Regions from separate parts of the Streptomyces sp. NPDC060064 genome, predicted to be linked through region 3. Evidence: riboswitches for the same ligand, from Rfam matches in the RefSeq annotation. Region 3 holds a riboswitch; each other region holds the start of a gene.
What was found. Region 3 has a riboswitch for cyclic di-AMP ahead of ACFWDI_RS17710 (C40 family peptidase). Riboswitches for the same ligand answer to the same signal wherever they lie in the genome.
Positions count from the first base shown of each region.

Region 1: linked by a shared signal. The riboswitch ahead of ACFWDI_RS13815 (M23 family metallopeptidase) and the one ahead of ACFWDI_RS17710 (C40 family peptidase) in region 3 are both predicted to bind cyclic di-AMP.
Region 2: linked by a shared signal. The riboswitch ahead of ACFWDI_RS22035 (peptidoglycan DD-metalloendopeptidase family protein) and the one ahead of ACFWDI_RS17710 (C40 family peptidase) in region 3 are both predicted to bind cyclic di-AMP.
Region 4: linked by a shared signal. The riboswitch ahead of ACFWDI_RS08085 (transglycosylase SLT domain-containing protein) and the one ahead of ACFWDI_RS17710 (C40 family peptidase) in region 3 are both predicted to bind cyclic di-AMP.

Region 1 is NZ_JBHWWF010000009.1:111,543-116,129, reverse strand. Features, by position in the region: gene ACFWDI_RS13830 (GNAT family N-acetyltransferase) at 1-1,005, opposite strand, end outside; gene ACFWDI_RS13825 (HPr family phosphocarrier protein) at 1,167-1,448, shown strand; gene ACFWDI_RS13820 (GntR family transcriptional regulator) at 1,654-2,331, opposite strand; gene ACFWDI_RS13815 (M23 family metallopeptidase) at 2,544-3,302, opposite strand; cyclic di-AMP (ydaO/yuaA leader) riboswitch at 3,315-3,477, opposite strand; gene ACFWDI_RS13810 (M16 family metallopeptidase) at 3,692-4,587, opposite strand, start outside.
Region 2 is NZ_JBHWWF010000018.1:88,230-92,816, reverse strand. Features, by position in the region: gene ACFWDI_RS22040 (SGNH/GDSL hydrolase family protein) at 1-524, opposite strand, end outside; gene ACFWDI_RS22035 (peptidoglycan DD-metalloendopeptidase family protein) at 695-1,708, opposite strand; cyclic di-AMP (ydaO/yuaA leader) riboswitch at 1,713-1,867, opposite strand; gene ACFWDI_RS22030 (alpha-galactosidase) at 2,280-4,373, opposite strand; gene ACFWDI_RS22025 (tyrosine-protein phosphatase) at 4,556-4,587, shown strand, end outside.
Region 3 is NZ_JBHWWF010000013.1:142,394-146,980, reverse strand. Features, by position in the region: gene ACFWDI_RS17730 (helix-turn-helix domain-containing protein) at 1-128, opposite strand, end outside; gene ACFWDI_RS17725 (ATP-binding protein) at 407-838, shown strand; gene ACFWDI_RS17720 (LysR family transcriptional regulator) at 856-1,767, opposite strand; gene ACFWDI_RS17715 (LysE family translocator) at 1,850-2,479, shown strand; gene ACFWDI_RS17710 (C40 family peptidase) at 2,599-3,081, opposite strand; cyclic di-AMP (ydaO/yuaA leader) riboswitch at 3,085-3,269, opposite strand; gene ACFWDI_RS17705 (hypothetical protein) at 3,586-3,894, opposite strand; gene ACFWDI_RS17700 (ATP-dependent Clp protease proteolytic subunit) at 3,902-4,537, opposite strand.
Region 4 is NZ_JBHWWF010000005.1:19,399-23,985, reverse strand. Features, by position in the region: gene hypF (carbamoyltransferase HypF) at 1-749, opposite strand, end outside; gene hypB (hydrogenase nickel incorporation protein HypB) at 746-1,510, opposite strand; gene ACFWDI_RS08090 (hydrogenase maturation nickel metallochaperone HypA) at 1,514-1,909, opposite strand; cyclic di-AMP (ydaO/yuaA leader) riboswitch at 2,561-2,749, shown strand; gene ACFWDI_RS08085 (transglycosylase SLT domain-containing protein) at 2,754-3,560, shown strand; gene ACFWDI_RS08080 (hydrogenase maturation protease) at 3,709-4,257, opposite strand; gene ACFWDI_RS08075 (hypothetical protein) at 4,254-4,587, opposite strand, start outside.

The sequences.
Region 1 (4,587 bases), on a different contig from region 3:
CGGGCCGATGATGCGCATCCCGTACGAGCGGGCCTGCCGCACCAGTTCGCGCTGGCGCTCCCGTCCTGCGGCCCCGCTCTCGGCGTATCCGGCGGTCAGCACGACCAGCCCCTGGACGCCGTGCTCGCCGCAGTCGGCGACCACTTCGGGCACCCGCTCCGCCGGGACGGCCACGACCGCCAGGTCGACGGTCTCCCCGATCTCGCCCACGGAGCGGTGGGCCGGGACGCCGTCGACCTCGGCCTGGCCCTCGGGAAAGGCGCGGTTCACGGCGTAGGTACGTCCCGTGTATCCCCCACTGAGGAGGTTGCGCAGGGCGGTACGGCCCACGCCGCCGGGCACGCGGCCGGTGCCGATGACGGCGACCGAACCGGGCGCGAGGAGGCGCTGCACGGAGCGGGCCTCGGCGCGCTGCTCGCGGCCGCGCTGGACGGCGAGGGACTCCTCGGTCGGTTCGAGGTCGAGGGTGAGATGGACGGAGCCGTCCTCGAAGCTGCGCTTCTGGGTGTAGCCGGCATCCCGGAACACCTTGATCATTTTGTTGTTGGCGGGCAGCACCTCGGCTGCGAACCGCCGGATGCCGCGTTCGCGGGCCACCGCGGCGATGTGCTCGAGGAGGGCGGAGGCCACGCCGCGACCCTGGTGGGCGTCCTGGACGAGGAAGGCGACCTCGGCCTCGTCGGCGGGGGCGCTCGCGGGCCGGCCCTCTGCGTTGATCCGGTCGTAGCGGACGGTGGCGATGAACTCGCCGCCCACCGTGACCGCGAGACCCACCCGGTCCACATAGTCGTGATGGGTGAAGCGGTGGACGTCCTTGTCGGAGAGCCGGGGGTAGGGCGCGAAGAAGCGGTAGTACTTCGACTCGTCGGAGACCTGCTCGTAGAAGCTGACCAGACGGTCGGCGTCCTCGGTGGTGATGGGCCTGATGCGCGCGGTGCCGCCGTCGCGCAGCACCACGTCTGCTTCCCAGTGGTCGGGGTAGGCGTGGTCCGACGAGGTCTGCATGGGGAAAGCGTACGGCTCACCCACGGGTCGCGGAGGAGGTTGCCGCGGGGCAGTCTGAGAAGGCCGATCGGCGGCCGATCCCGGGTCCGGGGCCGGTGCGAGCACGCAGAAACACATGAGAGACTGGTCTAGACAACCACTGAGACTTGAAGGGCAACACCATGGCTGAGCGCCGCGTCAATGTCGGCTGGGCCGAGGGCCTTCACGCCCGCCCCGCTTCCATCTTCGTCCGTGCCGCCACGGCCGCCGGCGTCCCCGTGACGATCGCCAAGGCGGACGGCACCCCGGTCAACGCCGCCTCCATGCTCGCGGTGCTCGGCCTGGGCGCGCAGGGCGGCGAGGAGATCGTGCTCGCTTCCGCGGCGGAGGACTCCGACGCCGCACTGGACCGTCTCGCCCGGCTCGTCGCCGAGGGCCTCGAAGAGCTTCCCGAGACCGTCTGAGCCGATCAGGCCCATTACCCACGGCAAAGCCGCGGTGTCCCGAATTCTCGGACATCGCGGCTTCGTCTTTTCTGGACGCAGCTTTCCCGGACGCAGCTTTTCTGGACACGGCTTTCCCGGACGCGACTTTCGGCTCCGGCGCTTTGAATGCGGGCAGCAGAAAAGAGGCCCCGCCAATGTCTACCCTTTGTATACGGTGCACCTGTTAATGGCGGGCGCTTGCGATGTTTACGGCATGTTGCGAAGTCCTCACCCGCTCGAGGCGGCGCAGCCGGTGCGCGGCGGCAGCCCGTTCGGTATGCACGGCCGTCAGCGCCCGCGCCCGTTCCGCGTCGCCGCGCGCCACCGCGTCCACGATCGCGCCGTGCTCGATCCAGGACTCGACAGGCTTGGCGGGCTGCTCGACGGCGTACATCCAGGCGATCTTGTGCCGCAGCTGGGTGAGCAGAGCGATCAGCCCCGGACTGCCTGAGGCCTGGGCGAGCGTCTCGTGGAACCACCCACCCAGTGAACGCAGATCCTCGCCCTGACCACGGCGGGCCCGCTCCTGCCCCAGTCTGACCAGGCCACGCAGCACCTTGAGATGTGCCTCGGTGCGGCGCTGGGCGGCGCGCGCCGCACCCATGGGCTCCAGCAGCATCCGGATCTCCAGAAGGTCGGCGGCCTCCTGCTCGGTGGGCTCGGCGACACAGGCGCCGGCGTGACGGCGGGTGGTGACGAAGCCCTCGGACTCCAGCGTGCGCAGGGCCTCGCGCACCGGGACCCGGGAGACGCCGTAGCGGCGTGCCAGCTGCTCCTCGGTGAGCCGGCTGCCGCGCTCGAATACACCGGAGACGATGTCGTCGCGGATCGCCGTGCATACCGAGTGCGCGGGAATGCGCATGACCGAACCTCCGCTTTAATCCGCGCGAAACGCAGCCGATTGACGTCTGTTCGGTGACTCTATTGCAGTGGGCGGGATTTTCCGATGGGAGACCGGAATCCATGGATATCTTTTGGCCAGAACTCCGGTGGGGCGGCAAACGCCGAAGGCCCCGGCGGGGAGCCGGGGCCTTCGGGAAGCACGCGGGACCGGGCATCGGCCCCGTCGTCGGATCAGACGTTGACGCCGTGCGCGCGCAGGTACGCGACCGGGTCCATGTCGGAGCCGTACTCGGGGCTGGTGCGGGCCTCGAAGTGGAGGTGCGGACCAGTGGTGTTGCCGGTCGAGCCGGAGTGGCCGATCCGCTGGCCCGGGGTCACCGACTGGCCTACCGAGACGCTGATGGACGAGAGGTGGCCGTACTGCGTGTACGAGCCGTCGTTCATCTTGATCACGATGTTGTTGCCGTACGCGCCGCCCCAGCCGGCCTCGACGACGGTGCCGGAGCCGACCGCGTGCACGGTGGAGCCGGACGCGGCGTGGAAGTCGATGCCGGTGTGACTGCCGGAGGACCAGATGGAGCCGCCGGTCTTGTAGCCCGTGGACACGTACGAGTGGGATATCGGCGCCACGAAGGAGTTGAGGCGCTTGCGCTCGGCCTCCCGGGCGGCGCGCTCCTTGGCCTGGCGGGCCTCCTTGGCGCGCGCCTCGGCCTTGCGCTTCGCCTCGGCCTTCGCCTTGGCCTCGGCGGCCTCCTGCTTCTGCGCGGCGGCCTGGTCGGCGATCTGCTCGGCGAGGGAGTCGGCGGCCACGATCTGGGTCAGGCCGGTGTCCTCGACGGTGGTCGCGCCGGTCTCGGCGGCAAGTGCCGGGGAAGCGAGGGTTCCGATGACGCCGGTGGTGGCGAGAGCCGCGACGCCGGCGATGTTCGCCCTCTTGCGCGTCATTCGGCTCGGGGCACGGTGCTTCCCGGTGGCACGGGTGAACGCCATGAAGTGGCTGATCCTTTCCTTCCTTCTCGCCTACCGGGTTAGCTGACGGGTTCGGAGCAGGAAGGTCTCCTACAGGCCCCTCCGCAGGTGCGAAGGCGCCCGATTCACCCCAGGGACTGAGTGGGTCCCCGGCTCCCCAGGCTCGCGCCAGACGGGGACTCGGCGATGACTGTCCGATGCCGCGGATGCGGCGGGCTACTGGCGGACAGCCGGACCGACGCTAGGCGGGCCGTCTTTCAATCGCCAAACAGACAGGCCCTTTTGTAGCGCACGCCACAGGGCAGACAGGCAACCTCTCCAACAAAACGGGCATAAGGCGGAACCCCGGCATCACAAGGGATGCCGGGGTTCCGCTTGTCCGTTTTGAGTTGTCTGCCGGATATCCTCAATCAGCCTGTGACAACCGTCACTTCGCCGATGCCGAGCGCCTTGACCGGCTCCTCGATCTGCGAGGCGTCGCCGACGAGCACCGCGACAAGACGGTCCACCGGGAAGGCGCTGACAGCCGCGGCCGTCGCCTCGACGGTGCCGGTCTCGGCCAGCCGTACGTACAACTGCGCCTGGTAGTCGTCCGGGAGGAACTGCTCGACCTGGTCGGCGAGCGTGCCCGCGACAGAGGCGGCCGTCTCGAACTTCAGCGGGGCGACACCCACCAGGTTCTGCACGGCGACATCGCGCTCGGCGTCGGTCAGACCTTCGGCCGCGAGCGTACGCAGCACCTTCCAGAGGTCGTCCAGCGCCGGTCCGGTGTTCGGGGTGTCCACGGAGCCGCTGATGGCGAGCATCGCGGCGCCCGACCCGTCGGGAGCGGAGCGCAGCACCTGGCCGAAGGCCCGTACGCCGTAGGTGTAGCCCTTCTCCTCGCGCAGCACGCGGTCAAGGCGCGAGGTGAGAGTGCCGCCCAGGCAGTACGACCCGAGCACCTGGGCCGGCCAGACGCGGTCGTGGCGGTCCGGGCCGATGCGGCCGATCAGCAGCTGCGTCTGGACGGCGCCGGGACGGTCCACGATGACCACACGGCCGGTGTCGTCGGCGGTGATCGGCGGCTTGGGACGGGGCGCGGCGCTGTCGCCCTTCCAGGTGCCGAGTGAGTCGGCGAGCACGGCGTCCAGATCGACGTCCGTGAGGTCGCCGACGATCACCGCGGTGGCGGTGGCGGGCCGGACATGCGCCTCGTAGAAGGCCCGTACGGCCGCGGAGTCGATACGGGCGACCGTCTCCTCCGTGCCCTGGCGGGGGCGCGACATACGCAGGGAGGCCGGAAAGAGCTCCTTGGAGAGCTCCT
Region 2 (4,587 bases), on a different contig from region 3:
CTCTCCTGGATGGACTTGAGCGACCACAGGTCGAGTACGGGGCAGTCGTAACGGTCGGCGATGGCCCGTACATGCGCGGTGTACGTGGCGATCTTGCCGCGCAGATGGCGCAGTACCGGCACGCCGCGGGTGTCGAAGCCGGTGGTCACCATGACGGTGCCGACCGAGCCGGCGAGGTCGGCGACGGCCCGCTCGAAGCGCTCGGCCACGTCGTCGGGGTTGCTGCCGGGCCGGATGATGTCATTGCCGCCGGCGCAGAAGGTCACCAGATCCGGGGCGAGTTCCTTTGCCCGCGGCACCTGTTCCTCGACGATCTGGTCGAGGAGACGGCCGCGTACGGCGAGGTTGGCGTACCGGAAGGTGTGCTCCGGCATTCGGTCGTCGAGCAGGACCGCGAACCGGTCCGCCCAGCCGACGTACGTCCCGCCGGGGCCCGGGTCTCCGACGCCCTCGGTGAAACTGTCACCGACCGCCGCGTACGACCCGAATACGCCACTGTTCTCTGTTCTCGAATCGTCTGCCACGAGACCTCATTTTTCCCTTACGGATGTGACCTACGCGACCGTAAGGAGGGGTTGACGAGGCGTGATGTATCCCACCGGTCAAGATTGGTCCAACCCGGAATACGCCGACTCCCCCCGCGCCGCGGGCGGCGGCACGAGGGGAGGACGGGGCACTGCGTGCGTCGGACGGATCAGAGGGAGACGCCGTGCTGGCGCAGGTAGGCCAGCGGGTCGATGTCCGAGCCGTAGCCGGGGCCGGTGCGGATCTCGAAGTGCAGGTGCGGGCCAGTGGAGTTGCCGGTGGTGCCGGAGAGGCCGATCTGCTGGCCGCCGCTCACGCTCTGGCCGGAGGCGACGGAGAGGGCGGAGAGGTGGGCGTACTGCGAGTAGGTGCCGTCGCTCTGCTGGATGACGATCTGGTTGCCGTACGCACCGGCCCAGCCGGCGGAGACGACGGTGCCCGGGCCGACCGCCTTGACGGTCGTGCCGGTGGACGCCGCGAAGTCGAGACCGGTGTGGTAGCCGCTGGCCCACATGGCGCCGGCGAGGTGGTACGGGGTGATGACGGTCGCGCCGTCCACGGGGGCGGTGAAGCCGGAGGCGCTGATCTGCGCGGCGTTGCCGCCTGCCGAGCCACCGGACGAGGACTTCGCGGAGGACTGCACCACCGAGCCCGAGTCCGAGGAACCCGAGTCCGAGGAACCGGAGGGCGCCTTCGTGGGGGACGCCTTCGAGGTGGACGCCTTCGACGAGGACCGGTCCGGGCTCGACGGGTGCTGCGACGTTTCGGGCGCCTTCGCCTTCGACTTCGCACCGAGGGTGAGCTTGAGGCCCGGGTGGATCAGCGACGGGTTGTCGCCGACGGCCTCACGGTTGTCCTGGTACAGCTTCTTCCAGCCGCCGGGGACACCGTGCTCGTCGGCGATCTTGGACAGGTAGTCGCCGGGGACGACGGAGTACGTGGTGGGAGAGGCCTTCTTCTGCGCCACGTGGGCCGCGGCGGCGGACCCGGCGGAGAAGGGGGAGGACGGGGCGGCGGTCACGGCCTTTTCCGGCGCCACGGCCGGAGCGGTCTTTCCTGCCGCGTGGGCGCCTGCGGCGCCTATCAGCGGCAGGGCGATGGCGGCGCCACCCGTACCGGCGGCGACGAATCCGCGCGTGATCGGGCTGACCTTGGGGCGGCGGTGCTTACCCTTCTTGGGCATGGCGAATTCCTCTCCGGCGCCGGCGAGGTGAGCTGTCGGGTTCGGGCTGGAGATGCCCGGCCGCGCAGTTGCGCGACTTCACCCCAAGCCGTCCGGAAGTCCGGAATCGGCACATCACCTGGGCCCCCCGCTCCTGCCACACATGGGTGGGTGAAATTCCGGTCGGCGGCAGGATTAGGCGTTCCGTCCGGATTGGTCGTGACCGTAAACGAATGGGCGTACCGGAACAAGCTGTCGCTTTCGCCCTTCAATGATCCCTTTGATATCGACCCCGAAATTCCCGTAACCCTCCGTAAATCAAGGATCTTCGCCATCCGCCCCGGAAACGGAATTCACCCCTGCCGCCCCACCACACACCGTCACGAATATGATCCCGCTCACGGCCATGCACCGTCCGCCTTTGGAGACGGGGCACATTATCTCGAATCACCCAATTCGGACAGAACCGTCATTTAATGACGATCGCCTAGTTATGGCCCGCAGTCCTCCTTACCCCCCATTCATGCCACGTCGCGGGAAATCCCAGCGCGGCTCACTGCCCTTGCCCGAGGGGCACATCAGCGGCGCGGAATCAGCGGCGCCGCAGCCGGATCACCGTGGCGTCCATGTCGCCCTTCAGTCCGGTGTGCAGCCCGTGGTGCAGGAGCACGGATCCGCGGTGTACGACGCCCGTGTCCAGGCACTCGTACGCGGCTGACGGATCGAGCCCGCGCAGCCTGAGCCTGGGCGGCTGTTCGCCGTAGTGCTGTGCCTGGAGCCAGGCGAGAACGACGTTCTCGTCACCGCGTACGTACTGCACGGCGCTCAGTCCGCCCTCCGGCGCCCGCAGCCGGTACAGCTCGCCGTGCTGAACCACCGGCCTGATCTTCTTGTAGAGCTCCACCCAGCCGTGCGCCTCGGCGAGCTCCTCCGCGCTCCACTCGGTGAGATCGCCACCGACTCCGAGCACTCCTGCCATGGCGCTCACAAAGCGGAAGCGGAGCGTGCTGACGCGGCCGTTGAGCTGGACATTGGGACTGTCGGTCACCCAGGCCGCCATGACCCGTGCCGGATGCAGCTGGGTGAAGCCCTGCTGGATGGCGAGCCGGTCCAGCGGATCGGTGTTGTCGGAGGTCCACACCTGATCGGTCCGGGACAGAATTCCGAGGTCGATCCGGCCACCGCCGCCCGAGCAGGACTCGAAGGCGACCGAGGGATGCGCGGCGCGCAGCCGGTCGAGGAGCGCGTACAGCGCCTGCACATGCTCGACCCACAGCTTCTGCGGATATGTCTCGCCGGGCCAGCCGGCGTCCGTGAAGCAGCGGTTGAAGTCCCATTTCACATAGTCGATGGGCGCGCTGCCGAGCAGTCCGTCCAACTGCTCCCAGAGGTAGGCCTGTACGTCCTCGCGCGCGAGGTTCAGTACGAGCTGGTTGCGGAACTCCGTCCGTCCCCGTCCCGGGTGGTGCTGCACCCAGTCGGGGTGCGCGCGATAGAGATCACTGTCGGCATTGACCATCTCCGGTTCGACCCAGATCCCGAACTGCATGCCCAGCGCGTGCACTTCGTCGGCGAGGGGCTTCAGCCCCCGCGGAAAGCGCTCGGCGTTGGCTGTCCAGTCGCCGAGTCCGGCGCGATCGCTGGTGCGCTGCCCGAACCACGCGTCGTCCACCACGAACAGTTCGACGCCCATGGCCGCGGCCCGCTGCGCGAGCGCCCGCTGCTGCTCCTCGGAAATGTCGAAGCCGGTGGCCTCCCAGGAGTTGTAGAGCACCGGCCGCTCGGCCTGGGCGTCCGGGATCACATGCGCCAGCTGCCAGGCGTGCCAGGCCCTGCTGGCTCCACCGAACCCTCCTTCGCTCCACAGTCCGGCGAAGACGGGCGAGGTGTACGACTGGCCGGGTGCGAGCCGCAGCAGCCCGGAGTCGTCGTAGCCGGCTCCGCCGGTGATCTGTACGAGTCCGTCGGGCAGCTGCGCCACGGAGATCCGCCAGGACCCGGACCAGCCGAGCGCGGCGCCGTACACCTCACCCCGCTCCTCCGTAGCCCCTTCCGCGTCCAGCGCGACCCAGGGCAGATGCTGGTGGCCGGTGTGGCCGCGCCTGCTGCTCAGCACCTTCTCGCCGTACGTCAGCTCCGACCGTACGAGCAGCGACTCCGCCGCCCACCGGCCGTGCAGCTGGCTGAGCCGCCAGCTGTCGCGCTGCGGCAGTGTCCAGGTGGCGGCATCGGCGCGCAGCAGTTCCAGGTCGGGGCCCTCGCCCTCATGGGTGACGGTGACCCAGCGCTCGATGACGTCCGCGTCGCCGCGCATCCGATGGTGCAGGGTGAGCCCGAGGCCGTGTACAGCGTCGGTGAAGCGGAGCCTCAGCTCGTCGCCATGCACCTCATCGGCGCCGGCGAAGGTCCACTCGGTGCCGCGCACCGTGTCCGTACGGACGGAGAGCGCCGGCCGTACGAAGCGCGGGCCGCCCTCGACCGGATACTCCTCGTGGCCGTCGAGCTGTGACTCGAACGGCCAGTAGGGCGGCAGGCCCTGGGCCGCAAGTGCCTCCGCGTCGGCGCCGGAGATCCGTGGCCCCCAGTGGAGATGCAGCAGTTCGTCAGCGTCTGTCAGACGCAGCGCATAACTGCTCCTCGGTCCGGAGAGAACCCACGTCCGACCCTTGCCAACGCTCTCGATCATCCCGACCCCTCAGATACTCACAGGTTCGCACAGGTCCGCACATCATCCGACGGGAGCCGTCGCCGGTGCAACGCTCTTGTGGAGACGAACCGAGATGATTGCCCGATAAAGCAATGTCGTATCGTCGGGAAACGCGCCATCGTCGGCGAGCAGCGCCGACGGCTGTCACTTCAGGAGCCCCCGTGACACAGCAGCTGCCGCAGATCCCGTCGAC
Region 3 (4,587 bases):
CGGCTCACCTTCGACTGGTGCCAGCCGGCGAGCCGTGCGGCGTCCCGGCTGGTGAGGCCCGCGGCCAGGCGCAGCCTCCGCAACTCCTCGCCGAGCTTGCGGCGGCGTACCGCGGGACCGTGCTGCATCGCCCGCTCCTTCCCGTCCTTCCGGCTTGCTGTCCTTCCGGCTGTACTTCCGTCGCACTGACCTTCCGGCCGGGACCAAAGTGCGAGTCTCTGCCCAAATACGGTCTCGCGTAGCAGAGTTCACTGCTTCGAGCGACAGATATATGCATATCTTGGTGGATCGCCGCCCTCGACGGCACGATCAGTGGCACTCTGGCGCGAAGCGCAATCCGTGGCCGCCCTCGCATTTCATCCGCTACGAGTCGGAGCCGGCCCGGTGGGAAAGGGACAGCGTCGCCATGGCAGACCATCAGGAAGCCTCCGTCACCCTGCCGAGCGATCCAGCCTCGGTCTCCGCCGCCCGGAAATACGCCACAGACGTCATCGCCGAATGGGGTCTGCCCATCGAGACCGAGGCCGTCGACACGGTGCGGCTGATCGTGTCCGAACTCGCCACCAATGCCGTCCAGCACACCTTCGGCCAGTCGCCGACCTTCACCGTGGACCTCCGTCTCGATCGGGACGAGCAGCTTCGCATCGGCGTCACCGACAGCCACCCGCGCTGGCCGCAGCGGCTGCCCGCAGCCGTACGCCAGGACAACGGCCGCGGCATGGTGATCATCCGCAGTCTGACCGCCGAGTGCGGTGGAGAGCTCTCCGTCGCACCGACCCCCGAGGGCGGCAAGACCGTGTGGATCGCCCTGCCGTGGATCGTCCCGGTCCAGAACTGACCACCGCTGTCCGGTCGTCAGCTCCCCGCGCGGCCGAACGCGCCGCGCAGCAGGGCCCGCAGCGAATCGGCCGCCGGGGACGATTCCTCGCCCCGGTGCGCGACCGAGATCGTTCGTCGGAAGTCCGCCGGTTCCAACTGCCGTACACCGAGCGGCGTAGCGGCCATCGCGGCGACCATCTCCGGCACCACCGCCACGCCGAGCCCCGCACTGACCAGTGCGCACACCAGCGCATAGCCGGGTGACTCGACCACCACAGCGGGAGTCGCCCCGGCCCGCGCCAACGCTCCTTCCACGCCCTTGCGCGGCGGATGCGAGGGTGCGCTGCTGATCAGCGGCTGTCCTGCGAGATCGGCCACCGGCAGCCTGCTCGAGCCGCCCGCCAGCGCATGACCGGGCGCCGTCACCAGCACCAACTCCTCCACGAGCAGTGGTTCCAGAACCACCCCCGACGGCGGTGGAGCCGGCTCGGCCGGTTCGTACGCATGCGTCAGCGCAAGATCGACCTCGCCGGCCGCCACCGCCAGGACGCCGCCCGGCGGCTCGTACTCCGCGACGGTCAGTTCCACATCCGGATGGGCCCGGCGGAAGGCGCTCAGAACCGGCGGCAGCAGATGGATGCCGACCGTGGTGAAGGTGCCGACGCGCAGGCGTCCGCCGGAGAGACCGGCCAGCCGCGCCAGCTCGTGCCGTGCTCGGTCCATCTCGTCCAGCACTCGGCGGGCCCGTGCTGCCAGCAGCTCGCCCGCGGCCGTCAATCGTGCCCCGCGATGGTGCCGCACCAGCAGGGTCGCCCCCGCCTCCCGCTCCAGCTTGGCCAGCTGCTGGGAGAGCGCGGGTGCGGTGTAGCCCAGTCGGGCGGCGGCGCGGGTGATCGAACCGGCCTCCGCGACCGCCACCAGCGCCGCCAGCCGCGTCGGGTCGTACATGCCACCTCTTAAGCATTGCTTTAGGCAGACCATGAAGATTGCAAGTACACGTTAAGGCCTGTGCGGGTCCAGGATGGCGGGCATGGACGCACAACTGGTTGCTTTCACCGGGGTCGCCGCGGGCATGGTCGCCATGCCGGGCGCGGATTTCACCGTCGTCGTACGCAACGCCCTCGCCTCCCGGCGTGCGGGTGTGGCCTGCGCCGTCGGTGTCGCGGGGGGACTGCTGGTGCACACCGCGCTGGCGGTCGCGGGACTCGCGGCTGTGCTGGTCGCCGTGCCGGTGCTGTACCGGACGCTGCAGATCGCGGGCGGGGCCTATGTGCTCTACCTGGGTGTACGGGCGGTGCGCGGCGCACTGCGTCCGCAGCTCGCCGTGCAGGACCCGGAGGCCCGGCCGGCCGGCGGCACGGGGCGCAGTCTGCGGCAGGGCTTCCTCACCAACGTCCTCAATCCAAAGGCGCCGGTGCTCTTTCTCAGCCTGCTCCCGCAGTTCGTGCCGGACGGCGTTCCGGTGCTGACACGCACTTTCCTGCTCGCCGCCGTCGTCGTCGTACTGGCTCTGCTCTGGTTCCCGCTGGTGGCACTGCTGGTGGACCGCCTCGGTCAATGGCTGCGCCGCCCGCGCACGACCCAGGCCGTGGAAGGCGTCACCGGTGGGGCCCTCACTGCGCTGGGCGTGACGCTGCTGGCCGAGCCGCTGGCGCACTGAGCCTTTGGCCGGCCCGGTACGCCGGTCGCCGACAACCGTCGACGACCGGCGGACCGTGAGCGATCAGCCGAGAGCGGCGGGACGTGAGCGGTGAGACGTGAGCGGTGAGCCGCCGGTCGTCAGCGCACCCGGCCGTACCAGACGCGCTTCGTCCAGATCTTCTCCAGCCGCACCACGCTGCCGGTCTTGGGCGAGTGCCAGATCTTGCCGCCGCCGGCGTAGATCCCCACGTGGTAGACGGAGCTTCCGGAGTGGAAGAAGACCAGGTCCCCGCGCTGCCGGGAGGCGGCCGAGACATGCTTGGTCCTGTTGTACTGCTGCTGGGCGGTGCGTGGCAGCTTCTTGCCGACGTTCTTGTACGAGTAGAACGTCAGGCCCGAGCAGTCGAACCGGTGCGGGCCCGAGGCGCCGTACCTGTACGGCGATCCCCTCTTCGATGCGGCCACTTTGAGTGCCTTGCTCGCATAGGCCGTGGCCGCGTTGGCTTCGGTAGTGGCGCCCGGCGCCACCAGTGTGCCGCCGACGGCGGCAAGAGTCAGGGCCGATACGGCACCCGCCCGGGACATCATGGTCAGAGACGGGACATGAATCTGCGCAGTCATGCGCAACCCTTCGTCAACCGCCTGTGAAGGATGACCTGTCGGGTTCGGACGGACGAAGATGCCCGGCCGCTGATGCGGCTTCACCCCTAGGGACGACCGGACTGCCCGGCCACCCCGTCCTGCTTGGGTCCTCCACTCCTGCCGATGCACTCCTGTCGACCAGACATCCGGAGCGGCGGCAGGACTCAGCGTCCGCCCGGACCGCCCCGCCGAGGTGGCGGGGGCTTGTCGTCCCAGGGATCTTGACTCATGCCATGCCGGATTTCCGTGCGAAACGACGGTATGTGAGTCTCGTCACCCCTGACCTGTTCGGGTGGACAGGGCCGTTTCGGTGATCGGTCCGCGACGCCTGACGAACGCCTTACCAGCAGCGGAACGGCTTATTCCGCTAGATCGGTAGTCGGGTTGCGCAAGTTGTGCGGTACCGCCGTTTGGATCGCGACTACACCGAATGAGGGAGGCCGCGCGGTACCCCGATGGCGGTAGACGGGAGTGGAGGATCCGTCAACTCATGGAAGCGGGCGGCATCGTCACCCGGCCCGCCCTGCGCTCGCCGTCGAGCACTCTGAGCGCTTCGGCGAGCGTCGCCGCATGCACTTCGCTCTCGCCGCGCATATGCATCAGCGTCAGCGCGTCCTTGAGCGCGGCGGCCCGGCCGAGCAGGGCCTGCGCCGCGCGCAGTGCGCCGTAGGTGTGCGTCGCGCGGGCCGGGTTGATCCGCCCCAGCAGATCGACGACCTCGAGATAGCTGTCGATGAAGTCGGCCTCGGCGCGGGTCAGTGCGGGCAGCGGCGGCAGTTCGGGTGGCAGCATCGGGGGCTCACCGCGCACCGGGGTTGATGAGCGAGGTCTTGCGGTTCTTGATGACGTGGTCCACCAGTCCGTACGCCTTGGCGTCCTCGGCGTCGAAGATCTTGTCGCGCTCCAGATCGGCGGCGATCCGCTCCGGGGTCTGGCCGGTGTGGCGTACGAGCATCTCCGCGAGTTGGGCACGCAGCCGCAGCAACTCCTGTGCCTGGATCTCCAGATCGGACGGCCGGCCCCACAACTGCTCCTCGGTGGCGGGCTGCTGGACGACGATCCGGGCGCCGGGCAGCGCCATCCGCTTGCCCGGGGCGCCGGCGGCGAGCAGCAGTGCGGCGGTTGAGGCGGCCTGGCCCAGGCAGGTCGTCTCCACGTCACAGGTGACCACCTGCATCGTGTCGTAGATCGCGGACATGGCGCTGAGCGAGCCGCCGGGGGAGTTGATGTACAGGCTGATGTCCCGGTCCGGGGCGGCGTACTCGAGATGCAGGAACTGCGCGATCACGTCGTTGGCGGAGGTGTCGTCGACGGCGGTCCCGAGGAAGATGATCCGCTCCTCGAGCAGCTTCGAGTACGGGTCGCGGGTGCGGGATCCCGCACTGGTGCGCTCGGTGAACTCGGGCAGGACGTAGCGGGCGGCAGGGCGGCTCATGGCGTACCTCTCCTCGGATGCGGCCTCTGTAAAAAATGTACAGGACGTAC
Region 4 (4,587 bases), on a different contig from region 3:
GAGGCGTCGCAAGCGAGGTGGTAGCCGCCGAGGCCCTTCACGGCGAGGATCGCGCCTTGGGACAGGAGCCTGCGGGCCTCGGCGATGGGGTCCTCGGCGGATACGGGCCGAGGCGAATCTTCCGTATTCGCTTGCGCCACGAGCAGACGCAGGCGTGGGCCGCAGGCGTGGCAGGCGACCGGCTGCGCATGGAAGCGGCGGTCGGCCGGATCGGCGTACTCCCGGGCGCAGTCGGCGCACATCGGGAAGTCGGCCATGGTCGTGTGGTCCCGGTCGTACGGAAGACCGCGGACGATCGTGAAGCGGGGGCCGCAGTGCGTGCAGGTGATGAAGGGGTGGCGGTGACGCCGGTCGGCCGGATCGGCCAGTTCCGCGAGGCAGGCGGCGCAGGTCGCCATGTCCGGCGACACCAGGGTGCGCGCGGTTCCGCACGTGGTGGATGCGGCGATGGTGAACCCGTCACCCCCGGTGGTGGGGACCTCCTGATGGTCGACGGACTCCACCCGCGCGAGAGGCGGCGCGTCCGCGGAGATGCGGGCACAGAAGAGAGCGACGTCAGCGGGTGGCCCTTCGACTTCCGCGACAACGCCCTCACCGGTGTTGGTCACATGGCCGACCAGGTCGAGCCCGGTGGCGAGTGTGTACAGGAACGGCCGGAACCCGACGCCTTGAACCACGCCCCGGACAGTGACCCGCCTGCGCTGCACCGCCTCCTCCGCGACGGCGGCGGCCGACTGCGGACCGCTCACGAGCCGGACTGCGCCATGGCGCCGGAGGCCGCCGTATGGGTATGCGTACCGTGTTCGTGCTGATGGAGATGCTCCTGACGGGCCATGACGGGCGCGTGGACCGGCCCGCCGTCCGCCGCCGCCGTCGCCCGGTCCAGCAACGCGCCGACGCCGTCGCCCCGACGCGCGGACGTCAGCAGCACTTCCACCCCCGGGTTGACCTGCGCGACGTTCGCCCGAAACGCCGCCTCGTCGAACTCGACCGCCTCTGCGATGTCGGTCTTGGTCACCACCACCAGGTGCGCCAGACCGAAGGCGGTGGGGTACTTCAGCGGCTTGTCCTCCCCCTCCGTCACGGAGGCGAGCACGACCCGCAAGGACTCACCGAGGTCGTACGAGGCCGGACAGACCAGGTTGCCGACGTTCTCCACGAACAGCAGCCGGGTGTCCTCGGACAGCCATCCGTCCAGGTGCCGGCTCAGCATCCCGGCCTCCAGATGGCACAGACCGTCGGTCAGCACCTGCTTGACCGGGACTCCTGAACGAGCCAGGCGCACAGCGTCGTTCTCGGTGGCGAGGTCGGCGGTCAGGGCCGCGACCCGTACGCCCCGCTCCCGTGCCAGCAGCAGCTCGCCCTCCAGCAGAGCGGTCTTCCCACTGCCGGGGCTGGACAGCAGATTGACGATCGTGGTGCCGCGGGCGGCAAGTTCGGCGCGCAGCGTGTGCGCGGTCGCATCGTTCTTGGCGAGGACCGCCTGTTGGAGATCGACCACACGGCACATGCTTCAGCACTCCTCGAAAATGGGTTCACGGGCCCGTTCGTGCTCCTGGCCGTCCTCCCAGTGCACGCTGACGATCTGCAGTTCGCGGCCCGAGAGCAGCTCGGCGGTCGCCTCTCCGCACACCGGACAGCACAGCTGCGGCGGCATTCCGACCGCCCATTCATCCGCGCACGGTTCGCAGCGGGCACGACCCGGCACGGAGTCCGCGACCAGCTCGGCACCTTCCAGAACGGTCCCGGCACAGGCCAGTTCGAAGCAGAAGGAGAGAGCGTCGGGGACCACTCCGGCCAACTCGCCGACCTGGAGGCGTACGGACGTCACCGCGGTGACGCCGCCTGCTTCGGCCGCCGCCTGCTCCACCTGGCCGACGACAGCCAACGCGATGGACATCTCGTGCATCGCTCTCCGTCCTGGCACTGGCCGACCGCCGTCGAACGCTCTGGGCCCGGTGGGCGTCGCCCGCCCGCGCAAGCTGAGCGCTGGGGCCGTTCGGCACCATTACAGGCCGGGACCCGGCGGCGGGGAGCCCGGCACGCCGACGCCACCCGGCCGCGTACACCGTTCGGGGCAGCGGCGGAAGCCGTACCGGTCTCGGGGTGCACGTCGCCACAGCACAGCCCGGCCGGGAGGGTGGCTCCAATTACCACCTAAACGGACAGAACATACCCATAGGGCATTAATGCATGCATAGGTTGAATGTAGGGATTGAATACGCACTCCGGGAGCGCGGTTCCGCTTCGAAGTGTCCGGAATGGGCGTTTGCTCGACATTGCTCCCGACATCCATTTTGCGGGAAATCACGCGACTTGTCGTGCATTTTCGCGGCGCCGTGGGGCAGACCGTCCCGCATCGACGCTCGTGATATGGGTCACGTCCGTGACGCTGCGCGAAGGGCGCCGGCCTGGCTCAGTCCCGTGCCCCAAAAGGAAAGTTGAGTTCCCCGCCCTCGGTGGATCACGGGATTTTCCGCGGCAGAATCCGCCGCGTGGATTGCAGTGGTGAATTCAGGGCTTGTTCCATCCAGCCCTTTTCGCTTACGGTCACCGCAATCCGGACGGAACGCCGAATCCTGCCGCCGTCCGGCAAAACCCACCCACTTACGTACGGCAGGAGCGGGGGACCCAGGTAAGCCGCCGATCCGGAATCCGGAACGGCTCGGGGTGAAGTCGCATTCCTACTGCGGCCGGGCATCTCCAGCCCGAACCCGACAGCTGACCTCGCAGGCGACGGAGAGGAACTCGCCATGCCCGCAAAGGGTAAGCATCGCCGTCCCAAGTCCAGCCCGATCACTCGGGGTTTCGTCGCTGCGGGTGCGGGAGGTGCCGCACTCGTCCTGCCGGTGATCGGCGCGACCACTGCCGGCGCGGCGCAGCCGACGGCGCATCCCTTCACAGCTGAAAAGGCTGTGGCGCCGACCGTCGCGAGCACCACGCCCGTAGCCGCGAAGAAGGCCCTGCCCACCACCTATTCCGTCGTTGTGGGCGACTCCCTTTCCAAGATCGCACGGGCGCACTCCCTGAGCGGCGGCTGGATGCAGCTGTACAAGGACAACCGGCGGGCAATCGGTAGCAACCCTTCGCTGATTCACGCGGGTCTCAAGCTGTCGGTCGGCAAAAAGGCCAAGGTGACCCCCAACACGTCTGCTCCGGACGAGCGGGCCAGCCGCTCCGCGCAGAGGAGCACGCTGGCCACCAATGGCGCCGCCACCACCGCGAAGCCCGCGACCTATTCGAACAACCTCGACGGCTGGATCAGGGAGTCGCTCGACGTCATGGCCAAGCACGGCATCCCCGGCTCGTACAACGGCATCCACCGGAACATCATGCGCGAGTCCTCGGGCAACCCGCTGGCCATCAACAACTGGGACTCCAACGCCGTGAAGGGAACCCCGTCCAAGGGGCTCCTCCAGGTCATCGACCCGACGTTCCGTGCCTATCACGTGCCCGGCACGTCGATGAACAGCTACGACCCGGTCGCCAACATCACCGCCGCGTGCAACTACGCCGCCGCCAAGTACGGCTCGATCGACAATGTGAACGGCGCCTACTGACGCCCGGTCACCTCAGTCGCGTCACATCCTGCGGATGCGCAGATAGCGCATGAGGTCCGGCAGGGCCAGCCGGACGACGGCGGCCAGCGCAGTCGCGGCAGTAGCGGCGGCCGCGCCACCGATGATCGTCTTCTTCATGCTCTTCTCCTCACTTCGCAGCCTCGCCGACCGCAGCCGGTGGCGCGGACGGTTCCTGCTCGCCGTCCCGCAGCAAGCCCATGATCAGCCGTACGGCCTCCGGCACCGCGGCGGCCACGGCCGGACTGAGACCGATGCCTTCCTCCACACCGGCGGGTTCGCATCCCACTACCAGGATGCGCCGCGGCGGCCGCGCGCCGGTGCCGGCGCAGAGGGTCTCCAGGAGAGCCAGGACCGCGTCGGGGGACATCCGGTGACCGTCCAGCAGCGCGTTCCGGGGCTCGATGCCGCCCGCGCCGTCGGCTTCGATCAGATACACCGTGCCGGGTTCGCCGCCGCGCGCCGTGGCATCGACCAGGACGAGCGTGTCGTAGCCGTCGAGAAGCTGATACGCCAGGTGTACGCCCCGTACGCCGATGTCCACGACCTCGGCGTGCTCCGGCAGCTGTTCCGCGGCCAGCCTGCGCACGGTCTCGACGCCGAAGCCGTCGTCGCCGAGGAAGATGTTTCCGACCCCGGCGACCAGAATCCGGTCGTTGTTCCGCTCAGGACGTGTCATGCGTCCTCCAGGGGGGCGACCTCGTCGGGCTGGAAGTACAGGAAGCGGCCCTGCTCGCGGCGGATGTCGGCTCCTGGATCGCCCTCGACGGTCACTGCCAGATGCACTGCCCCGTCCACGTCGTGCAGCACCGCCTCGACCCTGGCGCTGCGGCCGTGCAGGAACAGGTCCTGTGCGTCGGTGCGCCGCAGGCCCGGGCGCAGCAGCACGCGGCTCCCGGCCCCCAGCGACCGGCCGTCCACGACGACCCGGTCGCGGGCCGGGTCGAAGCCGGAGTCGCTCGCCGGGTCCCACCACGGGGTGCCCGGCGCCTCCACGCCGTATTCGTCG